One region of the uncultured Arenimonas sp. genome, then DNA from elsewhere that is predicted to be linked to it. Evidence: predicted binding sites of a transcription regulator. Region 1 holds the regulator's gene; the other holds the start of a gene.
What was found. The regulator HrcA, encoded in region 1, represses chaperone genes, less so after heat shock. The targets are predictions, from matches to a motif close to TTNGCACTCNNNNNNNNNGAGTGCNAA.

Region 1 (5,927 bases):
TCGCGCTCGCCCTGCAGCACGTGCACGGTCACGGCCGACTGGTTGTCCTCGGCGGTGGAGAACACCTGCGAGGCCTTGGTCGGGATGGTGGTGTTCTTTTCGATGATCTTGGTCATCACGCCGCCCAGGGTTTCGATGCCCAGGCTCAGCGGGGTGACGTCGAGCAGCAGCACGTCCTTGACGGTGCCGGCGAGCACGCCGCCCTGGACCGCGGCGCCGATGGCAACGGCCTCGTCCGGGTTGACGTCCTGGCGCGGGTCCTTGCCGAAGAACTCGGCGACCGCGGCCTTCACCTTCGGCATGCGGGTCTGGCCACCGACCAGGATGACGTCGCCGATGTCGCTGGCACGCAGGCCGGCGTCATTGAGCGCCACGCGGCACGGTTCGATGGTCTTCTTGATCAGGTCGTCCACCAGGGCCTCGAGCTTGGCGCGGGTGAGCTTGATGTTCAGGTGCTTCGGGCCCGAGGCGTCCGCCGTGACGTACGGCAGGTTCACTTCGGTCTGCTGGTTCGACGAGAGCTCGATCTTGGCGCGCTCGGCGGCGTCCTTCAGGCGCTGCAGGGCCAGCGGGTCCTTGCGCAGGTCGATGCCCTGTTCCTTGTTGAACTCTTCGACCAGGTAGTCGATGACGCGGGCGTCGAAGTCTTCGCCGCCCAGGAAGGTGTCGCCGTTGGTGGCCAGCACTTCGAACTGCTTCTCGCCGTCGATTTCGGCGATCTCGATGATCGAGACGTCGAAGGTGCCGCCGCCCAGGTCGTAGACCGCGATCTTACGGTCGCCGCCCTTCTTGTCCATGCCATAGGCCAGCGCGGCCGCGGTCGGCTCGTTGATGATGCGCTTGACGTCCAGGCCGGCGATGCGGCCGGCGTCCTTGGTGGCCTGGCGCTGGCTGTCGTTGAAGTAGGCCGGCACGGTGATCACGGCTTCGGTGACCGTCTCGCCCAGGTAGGCTTCGGCGGTCTTCTTCATCTTCTCGAGCACCTTGGCCGAGATTTCCTGCGGCGCCATCTTCTTGCCGTCGGCGGTCTGCACCCAGGCGTCGCCGTTTTCATGGGCGAGGATGCCGTAGGGCACCAGGTCGAGGTCCTTCTTGACTTCCGCGTCGGTGAACTTGCGGCCGATCAGGCGCTTCACCGCATAGAAGGTGTTCTTGGGGTTGGTGACCGCCTGGCGCTTGGCCGAGGCGCCGACGATGACTTCGCCGTCCTTGGTGAAGGCGACGATGGAAGGCGTGGTGCGGTCGCCCTCGGAATTTTCGATGACCTTGGCCACGCCGCCTTCCATCACGGAAACGCAGCTGTTGGTGGTGCCCAGGTCGATGCCGATGATCTTGCCCATGGTGTTACTCCCTGAAGGATCAGTATCTGTGTTGGCGGCGGCGGCCGCGGATGTTCGGTAAATGGGGCCCGCCGCGGGTTGTTCAAGGGGCGTGAAGCCCTCAGCCGGCGGCAACCACCACCAGGGCCGGTCGCAGCAAGCGTTCGTTCAGGGCGTAGCCCTTCTGGAAGACCTGCACGACGCTGCCCGGCTCGGCGCCGGGGGACTCGAGCTGGCTGATGGCCTGGTGCCATTCCGGGTCGAAGGCCTGGCCTTCGGGGTCGATCTGGGCCAGGCCGTTGTCCTCGCCCACCTTCAACAGCTGGCGCAGGGTCAGCTCAAGGCCGTCCTTGAGCGGGCCGGTGGCGTCGCCGGCGGCCTTGAGGCCGGCCTCGAGGCTGTCGAGCACCGGCAGCAGCTGCGAGAGCAGCTTTTCGTTGGCGAAACGGCGGGCCTGGTCGACGTCGCGGGCCAGGCGCTTGCGCTGGTTGTCGAGCTCGGCGCGTTCGCGCAGGGCCTCTTCGCGCAGGTCGCCCAGGGCCGAACGCAGCTGCTCGAGCTCGTTGGCCAGGCTGTCGGTGTCCAAATCGGGGACGTCTTCGGACGCCTGCGCGTCCGGGTTCGGGTTCTGGTTTTGCATGGGATATCCGGTGGCTGCCCCGCATCCGGCGGGGGTCGGGTACCCCTATGGGGCCGGCGGTTCAGGATTCAAGGCGGCGCCGAGCAGGTCGGCGGTGGCCTGGACCATCGGGATCACCCGCTCGTAGGCCATCCGGGTGGGCCCGATGACGCCCAGCACGCCCAGCACCTTGCCCTGGGCGTGGTAGGGCGCGGTGACCACGGTGCAGGCATCGAGCTGGGCCAGGCCGGTTTCCTCGCCGATGAACACCCGCACGCCCTGGGCCTTGAGGGTGCCCTCGAGCAGCTGCAGGATCTCGCGCTTGCGGGAAAAGGCCTCGAACAGGTCGCGCAGGCGCTCCATGTCGGACAGGTCCTGCACGCCCATCAGCCGGGTCTGGCCGGCCAGCAGCATGTCTTCGGGCAGGGAGCCACCGCCGCCCAGGGCCTGTTCGGACAGCTCGACCGCGGCCGAGAGCAGCTGCTCCATCTCGCTGCGGGTGTCGCGCAGGTCGCGCAGCAGCCGGGCCCGGATTTCGGCCAGCGGCTGGCCGGCGAAATGCATGTTCAGGTAATTGGCGGTCTGCTCGAGCTCGGACGTGGTGTAGGTCCGGCGCGGGCTGATGATGCGGTTCTGCACTTCGTTGTCGGTGAAGACCAGGATCACCAGGATGCGCTGGCCGTCGAGCGGCACGAAATCGATGTGGCGGAAGGCGAACTGGCTGCGCTGGGGCACGGTGACGACGCCGACGAACTGGCTCATCGCCGACAGCAGTTCGCTGGTGTTCGACAGCAGGGCCTGGGTGCCGGCGCCGGCCGGCAGCAGGGCCCGCAGCTGCTGCACTTCGGCGTCCTGCAGGGGTTTCATGGGCAGCAGGCTGTCGACGAACACCCGGTAGCCCTGGGCCGTGGGGATACGGCCCGCGGAGGTGTGCGGCGCCGAGACCAGGCCGATTTCCTCGAGGTCGGACATGATGTTGCGGATCGTCGCCGGGCTGACGTCCAGGCCCGAACGTTTGGCCAGCGTGCGCGAGCCCACGGGTTCGCCGTCGCGGATGTGCTGGGCGATCAGGGTGCGCAGCAGGCGCCGCGCGCGTGGGTCGAGGTCGAAGTCCATGGCCCATAGATAAGGCCGGCGGGGCCCCGGCGCAAGACGTGGCGCCCGCCGGGGCGAAGCCTTACCCGCCGGCGGGCGTCACGCGTCTTGTTCCCTGAGACAGGGGCAGCCGAAGCTCGGGCTTTCAGGCAAAATCGCCGCCAGCATGCTCAGCCACCTCACCCTCCAGGATTTTGCCGTCGTCAGCCGCGCGGAACTGGCCTTCGGGCCGGGCATGACCGTGGTCTCGGGCGAAACCGGCGCCGGCAAGTCGCTGCTGGTGGACGCGCTGATGTGGCTCACCGGCGCCCGCGCCGACGCCGGCGTGGTGCGCCACGGCGCCGAACGCGCTGAACTGGCGGCGGAATTCGGGCTCGCCGACGCCCCGGCCGCGCTGGCCTGGCTGCGCGAAAACGAACTCGACGACGGCGATGCCTGCCAGCTGCGCCGGGTCATGCGCGCCGACGGCGGCTCGCGGGCCTGGATCAACGGCCGCCCGGCCACGCTCGGCCAGCTTTCCGCCCTGGGCGGGCTTCTGGTCGAGATCCACGGCCAGCACGAACACCAGGCCCTGCTCGACCGCGGCCAGCAGCTGGCCCTGCTCGACGCCTTCGGCCAGCACGGCCCGTTGCTCGAAGCCGTGCGTGAAGCCGCCCGCCGCTGGGCCGGCATCGACCGCGAGCTGGCCGACCTGGCCCGTGCCGGCGACGTCGGCGAACGCCTGGCCTGGCTGGAGCACCAGGTCCAGGAGCTGTCCGCCGAAACCCTGGACCCGGAATCGCTGGAAGAACTGGCCGCCGCCCACCGCCGCCAGGCCAACGCCGCAAGCCTGCTGCAGGGCTGCGAAGTCGCCCTGGCCCACCTGGCCGGCGACGAAGGCCTGTCGCTGCAGCGCCTGCTGCACCAGACCCAGGCCGAACTGGCCCGCCTGGCCGGCGACGAACCGCGCCTGGCCGAAGTGCTTTCCCTGCTTGAATCAGCCGGCATCCAGCTGGCCGAAGCCGCCGCCGGCATCGAACGCCTGCACGACGACTTCGATCTCGACCCCGACCGCCTGCGCTCGCTGGAAGACCGCCTGGCCCGCCTGCACGACCTCGCCCGCAAGCACCGCGTGCCGCTCGAGGACCTGGCCGGCCGCCGCGACCAGCTGCAGGAAGAACTCGAGGGCCTGGCCGGCGCCGGCGAACGGGCCGCCCGCCTGGGGCGCGAGCGCGAAGCCGCCGCCCGCGAATGGAATGAAACCGCCGCCCGCCTGGGCCAGGCCCGCGCCCGGTCGGCCACGCAGCTGGGCGAGGCCGTGGCCGGCCTGATGGGCGAGCTGGGCATGGGTGGCGGTGTGTTCACCGTGGCCCTGGAGCCGCTGGACACCACCCGCCCCACCCCACAGGGCGCCGAACGCTGCGAATTCCTGGTCTCCGCCAACCCCGGCCAGCCGCCGCGGGCGCTGCGCAAGGTCGCCTCGGGCGGCGAACTGGCGCGCATCAGCCTGGCCATCGAAGTGGCCGCCCTGGGCTTCGATGCCGTGCCGACCATGGTCTTCGACGAAGTCGACACCGGCATCGGCGGCGCGGTCGCCGAAGTCGTGGGCCAGAAACTGCGCGCCCTGGGCGGCGAACGCCAGGTGCTGTGCGTCACCCACCTGCCCCAGGTGGCGGCCCAGGGCCACCACCACTACCGGGTCAGCAAGGCGGTCGAAGCCGACAGCACGCACAGCCAGGTCGAAGCGCTTTCGGAAAAGGCCCGCGTCGAAGAACTCGCCCGCATGCTGGGCGGCGTCGAGATCACCAAGGAGGTACGCGCCAACGCCCGCCAGCTGCTTTCGCGGGCCAGCGGCAGGTAAGGCTACTTCTTCTTTTTTGCCCGCACGTACAGGACCAGCGAATGGTCCTCGATGTCGAAGCCGTGCTTGGCGGCGATCTCGTGCTGCAGGCGCTCGATTTCCGGGCTGGTGAATTCGATCACCTTGCCGGTATCAACATCCACCATGTGGTCGTGGTGCTGGCCGTGGTCGAGTTCGTATACCGCCTGGCCACCCTCGAAGTTGTGCTTGAGCACCAAGCCGGCCGATTCGAACTGGGTAAGCACCCGGTACACCGTCGCCAGGCCGATGTCGTCGCCGTTGTCGAGCAGCTGGCGGTAGATGTCCTCGGCCGTAAGATGCTTGCGCCCGGTGGACTCGAGCACGTCGAGGATGCGCATGCGCGGGTGGGTCACCTTGAGTCCGGCCTTGCGCAGGTCCTGGGATTCCATGTCGTCTCCTGAATGCCTGTCGTCGCAGGGAGTGGCCCTGGCTGGCGTCGCCGGGCCGTAGTGTATCATCGGCCCCGGACAGTCCCGGATACCCAAGCAATGCGCAAGGCTTTCACGCTCCTGCTCGCCACCACCCTGATCGCCGGCTGCGGCATCGTTTACCGCCAGCCCGTTTTCCAGGGCAACCTGCTCGAGACCCGGAACGTCGAACAACTGCAGGTCGGCCTGACCCGCGCGCAGGTGTTCAGCCTGCTCGGTTCGCCGCCGCTGGCCGATCCGTTCAACCAGTCGCGCTGGGATTACATCGCCAGCGAACGCCGCCGCGTCGGTGACACGGAAATCAAGAACCTGACGCTGTGGTTCGAAGGTGATTCGCTGGCACGCTGGGAAGGTGAATATTTCCCCGAGGCCGACACCGAACTGGCCGCCGAGATGCGCCGCTTCGGCAACCTCGCCCGCGACAAGGACAAGCCGCGTCGTCCGCCCAGCGGCGGCTAAGCGTCGCGCGCCCGGCGCCGCCGGGCCTGCATCGGGTCTATCAGCAGCGGCCGCAGCACTTCCACGCGGTCGCCGTCGCGCAGCGTGTCGCCCGGCTTCACCGCCCGGCCGAAAATAGCCAGGCACTCCATGTCCACCACCAGCCC
Region 2 (5,927 bases), on a different contig from region 1:
TGGAAAAACTCGGCGCCCGGCACCCGGGCGAACTGGCGCGCATCGCCCGCGAACGCGGTCTGCTGGTGGACACGGACTGAAACCCGGTCCGCGGCGCTCGACGCCAGCGGGCTTTCGCGGTCACCATGGGCCATGGACGCCAGGGCCGAACCGCCGGACGACACCGGAAACCTTCCGCACGTTCGCGTGCGCTGGCCACGGCGCCGGTGCGCATCACGCTGGTTGACCGCACCAACCACCATCTCTTCCAGCCCCTGCTCTACCAGGTGGCCACGGCCGGGCTGTCGGCGCCCGACATCGCGGCGCCGCTGCGACACATCCTGCGCAAGCAGGCCAATGCCACGGTGCGCCTGGACGAGGTCCGCGCAATCGACATCGGGGCCCGCCGCGTCGACCTGGCCCAGGGCCAGCTGCACTACGACTACCTGCTGGTCGCCACCGGTTCCACCCACGCCTATTTCGGCCGCGACGACTGGGCACAATTTGCCCCGGGCCTGAAAACCCTGGACGACGCCCTGTCGATCCGCGCCCGCGTGCTGTCGGCCTTCGAGGCCGCCGAACGCGAAGACGATCCCTCGCGTCGCGCAGCCTGGCTCAACTTCGTGGTCATCGGCGGCGGCCCGACCGGCGTGGAACTGGCCGGTACCCTGGCCGAGATCGCCCGCCACACGCTGCCGCGGGAATTCCGCCGGGCCGACGTTCGCGACGCCCGCATCCACCTGGTGGAAGCCGGCCCGCGGGTGCTGGCGGCGATGCCGGAGGACCTTTCCGAAAAAACCCGCCAGCAGCTGCAGCGCCTGGGCGTGCAGGTACATACGGGCAACGCGGTGACGGCCATCGATGCCGAAGGCATCACGCTGGCAGGCGAACGCCTGGCCAGCCGCACCGTGCTGTGGGCCGCCGGCGTGGCGGCGTCGCCGCTGGGCAAACAGCTTGGCCTGGCCACGGACCGGGCCGGGCGGGTGCCGGTGTCGGCGGATCTTTCGCTGCCCGGGCATCCGGAAGTGTTCGTCGTGGGGGACCTGGCCAGCGTCACCCAGGACGGCAAACCCGTCCCGGGCGTCGCCCCGGCGGCCAAACAGATGGGCGCCCACGCCGCCGCCGTCATTCGCGACCGCCTGCGCGGCGTCGCCGGCAAACCCTTCCGCTACCGCGACTACGGCAACCTGGCCACCATCGGCCGCATGGCCGCGGTGGTGCATTTCGGGCGCCTGAAACTATCGGGCCTGCTGGCCTGGTGGTTCTGGCTGGTCGCGCACCTGTTTTTCCTGATCGGCTTCCGCAACCGGATCATCGTGCTGACCAACTGGGCGTGGTCGTACTGGACCTACCAGCGCCACGCCCGGATCATCGTCGGCCGTTCGCCGCCGGACGACTGACGCCGGAAACGACGACGGCCCCTTGCGGGGCCGTCGGTGGTGTTGCTTGCGCCGGCGGATCAGGCCGCGAACAGCGCCCGCATCTTCTTGAGCGCGTTGGCCTCGACCTGGCGGATGCGTTCGGCGGAGACGCCGTATTCGTCGGCCAGTTCCTGCAGCGTCGCCTTGGGCTCGCCCAGGAAACGGCGCTTGAGGATGTCGCGCGAACGCTGGTCGAGGCCGGACAGGCCTTCGCGCAGCAGTTCCAGCTGGTCGTCTTCGTGCGATTCGCGTTCGTAGGCCATCGCCGGGTCTTCGCCACTGTCGCGCAGGTAGGCCACGGGCGACGGCGGGCCGTCGTCGTCGCCGTTGTCGGGCGCATCGAAGCCGATGTCGCGACCGGACAGGCGCGATTCCATTTCCAGCACTTCGCGCTTGGAGACGTTGAGGTCCTTGGCCACCGCGGTGACCTCGGCGTCGTTCATCCAGCCCAGGCGCTTCTTGGACTTGCGCAGGTTGAAGAACAGCTTGCGCTGCGCCTTGGTGGTGGCGACCTTGACGATGCGCCAGTTGCGCAGGATGAATTCGTGCATCTCGGCGCGCACCCAGTGCACGGCGAAGGACACCAGGCGCACGCCCTGGTCGGGGTCGAAACGCTTGACCGCCTTCATCAGGCCGATGTTGCCTTCCTGGATCAGGTCGCCCATGCCCAGGCCGTAGCCCTGGTAACCGCGGGCGACGTGCACCACGAAACGCAGGTGCGACATCACCAGCGCCTTGGCGGCGTCGAGGTCTTCGTCATCGCGATAGCTGCGGGCCAGGGCCTGTTCGTCTTCGACGGTGAGCACCGGCACGCGGTTGACCGCGGCAATGTAGGCGTCGAGCGAACCCAGCGCGCTGGGAATCGGCAGGTTGTTTGCGATCAGGGCCGTGGTGGTCATGCGATCCTCTTTCATGGGTCCGGAGTTTAGCACTCGGGCATTAAGAGTGCTAAAGAGGCATAAAGTTCCCTGTCCGTTCCATGAATGGAACGACGGCTCCCCTCCGCCAGATCCCTATCTGGTGCTGCCCTGGCCGGTTTCAAGCCCCCTGGAATCAATGACCTGCACCGATCCAGGGGGCGGGCCCCCGGTCAGGGGACCTGGCAGTCGAAACTGAAGGACACAGCATTGCCCGGGGGGGTCGTTCCCAGGGTGCCCAGGGTAAGGCCGCCCACCAGGCTGCCCACCGTCAGGGCCCCGCCCGGGCAGGCCGCGCCCGAACAGGTGACCGGATTGCCTGCCGGGCAATTGAGCTGGCCGCTGGGGCTGTCGTGCACGACGGCCCCCGTGATCGCCACGGCGCCGACATTGGTGACGGTGACCACGTAGGTCACGGTCTCGCCGGAGGTCACGCCCACCTGGTTGTTGGTCTTGGTGACCTGCAGGTCGCCGGTCAGCGGGATCGGGTCGACCGCGCAGCCAAACTGCGGCTGGCCGTTCATCACGCAGTTGGCCGCGGTGGCCGCCGTCGGCGCCGCCGAGTTCTGCGGGTCGCCGCCGCCGCCGACCTGGGCCCGGTTGAGCACGGGCGCGACGATGCCGGCCTGCACCTGCACCGGGAAGGAGATCGTGCGGGTGGCGCCTGCGGCCAAGGCCGTGTTCGAGGTACAGGTCACGACCTGGCCGGAATTGCTGCAGCTGGAGTTGGGCGCCGTGAAGGGGCCGACGAAGCTGATGCCGGCGGGCAGCACGTCCACCATGGTGATGGTGCCGCTGGTCGCGGCGCCACCCTCGTTGCGCACGACCAGGCTGACCGTGAAGGTTTCGCCGGGAGCGCGGTTCTGCGGATCCGGGTGTGACTTCGACAGCCGGACCTGGGCGCCGGTCTGGGCGGTGTTGAGGTCGATCGCGCAGCCCAGCGGCGAATTGTTGGACGTGCAGGTGGTGACCGCGGCGTCGTTCAGGCTGGCCGGCAGGTCGGTGTCCCCGCCTCCGCCGATGCGCGCGCGGTTGATGTACTGGTTGCCGCTGGTCGCTGCGCCGACGTTGGCCAACAGGCTGAACTGGCTGGCCGCGCCGGCCGGGATCGGTGTCGCGGACTGGCAGGAAACCACGGTGGCCGAGACCCGGGTACACGTCCATGCCGCCGCGTCGGGGCCGGACTTCACGAGCGTGGCAGGCCAGTTCATCGGCGCCGGCAGGACGTCGCGGAAGAGAATGGTGCCGGCAGAGTCGGCGGCGCCCACGTTGCGCACGATGAACTGGTAAGTGGTCGAGCCGTTGATGGACATGAAGACCTGGCCATCGTCCTTCTCGAGCCGCAGTTCGACGTTGAGCGCGGCATTGGTGTCCGAAGCGCAGCCGTTGGAGGGATCGGCGAACGTGGTCGCCGGCGGCGTCGGTGCCGGGCAGGCCTGGGCATCGGCAACGCTTGGCAGCGCAGGCTTGCCCGGATCCGCACCTCCGCCCACGCGCGCGCGGTTGGTCAGCGAGCCCGCGGCGCCGGCCGCGACCTGCACCGGCAGGCTTATGGTTGCGTTGGCGCCGGCGGCGATCGCCGTCGCGCGGGTGCAGTTCAGGCTGTTGCTGCCGGCCGTCCACGTGCATGAGAAGCCGCCGCTGGTGAAGGGCGAAGGGCCGGTGTAGGTCACGGCAGGGGGCAGGACGTCGCGCACCCCGATGGTCCCGGACGTGGCCAGGCTGCCGGTGTTTGCGACCAGCAGCTGGTAAGTGGTGGTGCCACCCAATACGACCTCGTCGGTGCCGTCGGACTTGGCCAGGGTCAGCAGCGGCGCCTGCACCGTGTCGGCGTCGGCGGCGCAGCCTGCAGGCGTGTTGTTGCCGGTGCAGGCGCTGGTGGTCGCCGGGGTCGGCGTCGGCTGGTCCTGGTCGCCGCCGCCACCGACGCGGGCCAGGTTGATGAGGCTGCTGCCGTCGGCGCTCGACACCGTGGCGCCGAAACTGAAGACGCTCGTGGCCGCCGGGGCGATGGCGGTTGCCGAGGTGCAGGTGACGACGTTGCTGCTTGCGCTGCAGGACCAGTCCGCCGCCTGCGCACCGCCCAGGACCAGCGCACCATCAGGCACGCTGATGCCCGCGGGAAGCACGTCAACGACCGTGACGGTGCCCAGGGTCGGGGCCTGGCCCTGGTTGCTCACCGTCAGGGCATACGTGGTGGGTCCGTTGACCAGCGTGCTGGTGCCATTGGACTTGGCCAGCCGCAGGTCGGGGAAACACTGGGCACCCGGCACGACGCCCGGCACGTCCGGGGACTGGAAGGTGCTGAGGCCGCCATTGAGGCCGAACGCACCGTAGCTGTCGGTGCTGCCATTGGTGGTGTGGCCGGGACGGCCGCCCGACAGGTTGGCCGACAGGGACATGGCGGCTGGCGCGAACGCGATGAAGCCGCCGCCGCCACCGCCGCCGGGTCCATGGCGAGCGGCCTCGCCGGTGTTGTTGCCGGCCCAGGCATTGCCGCCGTCGCCGCCGGAGACATTGATGGTGGCGCTGCCGCCCTCGATGGTGTGCAGCACGACCGTACCGCCGCCGCCGCCGCCGCCGGCGGCGTCGTTGAGCACGTTGTAGGCGTGGGCGCCGCGGGCGTCGATGATGCCGGTGCCGCCCACCTGGCGCGCACGCAGGATCACCATGCCGCCGCCGGCCCCGCCGCCCGAACAGCGCGCGGCGGCGCTGGTGGCGCAGCCAATGCCCGAGTTGCTGTAGGTCGCCGGATCGGCGGTGTTGTTGTTGGTGCCGCCCGAGCCGCCGCCGCCGCCCAGGAAGATGCGGTTGAAGGCCAGGACGCCGGCATAACCGGCGCCACCGCGGCCGCCGGTGTCGTTCAGAGGCGCATTCCAGGGCCGACCGCCCAGGCCGCCCGAGGCGTGGTTGCCACCGCCGCCGCCGCCGGCGTTGCGGGAGTTGCTGAAGGCGGCCGGCGAGCCCTCGGTGCCACCACCGCCGGCATTGCCCGGCGCGCCGCGGCCGCGATCGCCCTGCGGATAGCCGGTGCCGCCGGCGTCGAGCGTCAGCAGGTTCGCGCTGGTCACCGCGGCGCCGTAATTATTGGTCTTGATGGCAAGGAATCGCGGGGTGCCGGCAATGCCTTCGCCTTTGCCGCCATGCGTCGTGCTTGCGAACGTACCGGTGTCCTGGGCGCGCCAGTCGATGTCCGTGCCGGGGCCCGATCCGCCGATGCCGGCAGCGCCGCGGAAGCCGCGACCACCGACGAAAACGGCGCGGCCCGCCTGGCCTTCGACGGTTGCCGAACCCAGGGTGATGGTTCCCGCGGCATCCACGACCACCACCCCGCCGGTTTCGGTCGAGGCCCCGTCCCGGCCCCAGGGCGGGGCGGTGACGCCGTTGAGCGTGACGTTGGTGAACTGCGGGACGCGCACGATCTGGTATCGCCGCTGGCCGGCGCCCGCGGTGGCGTTGGCGTTGGTGTAGGAATAGCTCAGCGCGGGCGAGAACGTGACGTTCCCGCCCGACACCGCGTCGGCCCGGACGAATTCGTAGCGACCGGTGTTGGCGATGCCGGTGGTGCCCGCGCCACTGCCCGATCCCCCGCCATACAGGCTGCTGTTGC

Region 2: a site for HrcA is predicted at 2,326-2,352, ahead of rpoH (RNA polymerase sigma factor RpoH). Genes of this name have one in related genera too.

The regions. Positions count from the first base shown of each region.
Region 1 is NZ_CAXBJS010000085.1:4,955-10,881, reverse strand. It holds gene dnaK (molecular chaperone DnaK) at 1-1,340, opposite strand, end outside; gene grpE (nucleotide exchange factor GrpE) at 1,441-1,959, opposite strand; gene hrcA (heat-inducible transcriptional repressor HrcA) at 2,005-3,054, opposite strand; gene recN (DNA repair protein RecN) at 3,200-4,873, shown strand; gene fur (ferric iron uptake transcriptional regulator) at 4,876-5,283, opposite strand; gene bamE (outer membrane protein assembly factor BamE) at 5,383-5,781, shown strand; gene AACZ35_RS08270 (RnfH family protein) at 5,778-5,927, opposite strand, start outside.
Region 2 is NZ_CAXBJS010000018.1:10,352-16,278, forward strand. It holds gene AACZ35_RS02505 (response regulator transcription factor) at 1-80, shown strand, start outside; gene AACZ35_RS02510 (NAD(P)/FAD-dependent oxidoreductase) at 126-1,379, shown strand; gene rpoH (RNA polymerase sigma factor RpoH) at 1,439-2,314, opposite strand; gene AACZ35_RS02520 (hypothetical protein) at 2,491-5,927, opposite strand, start outside.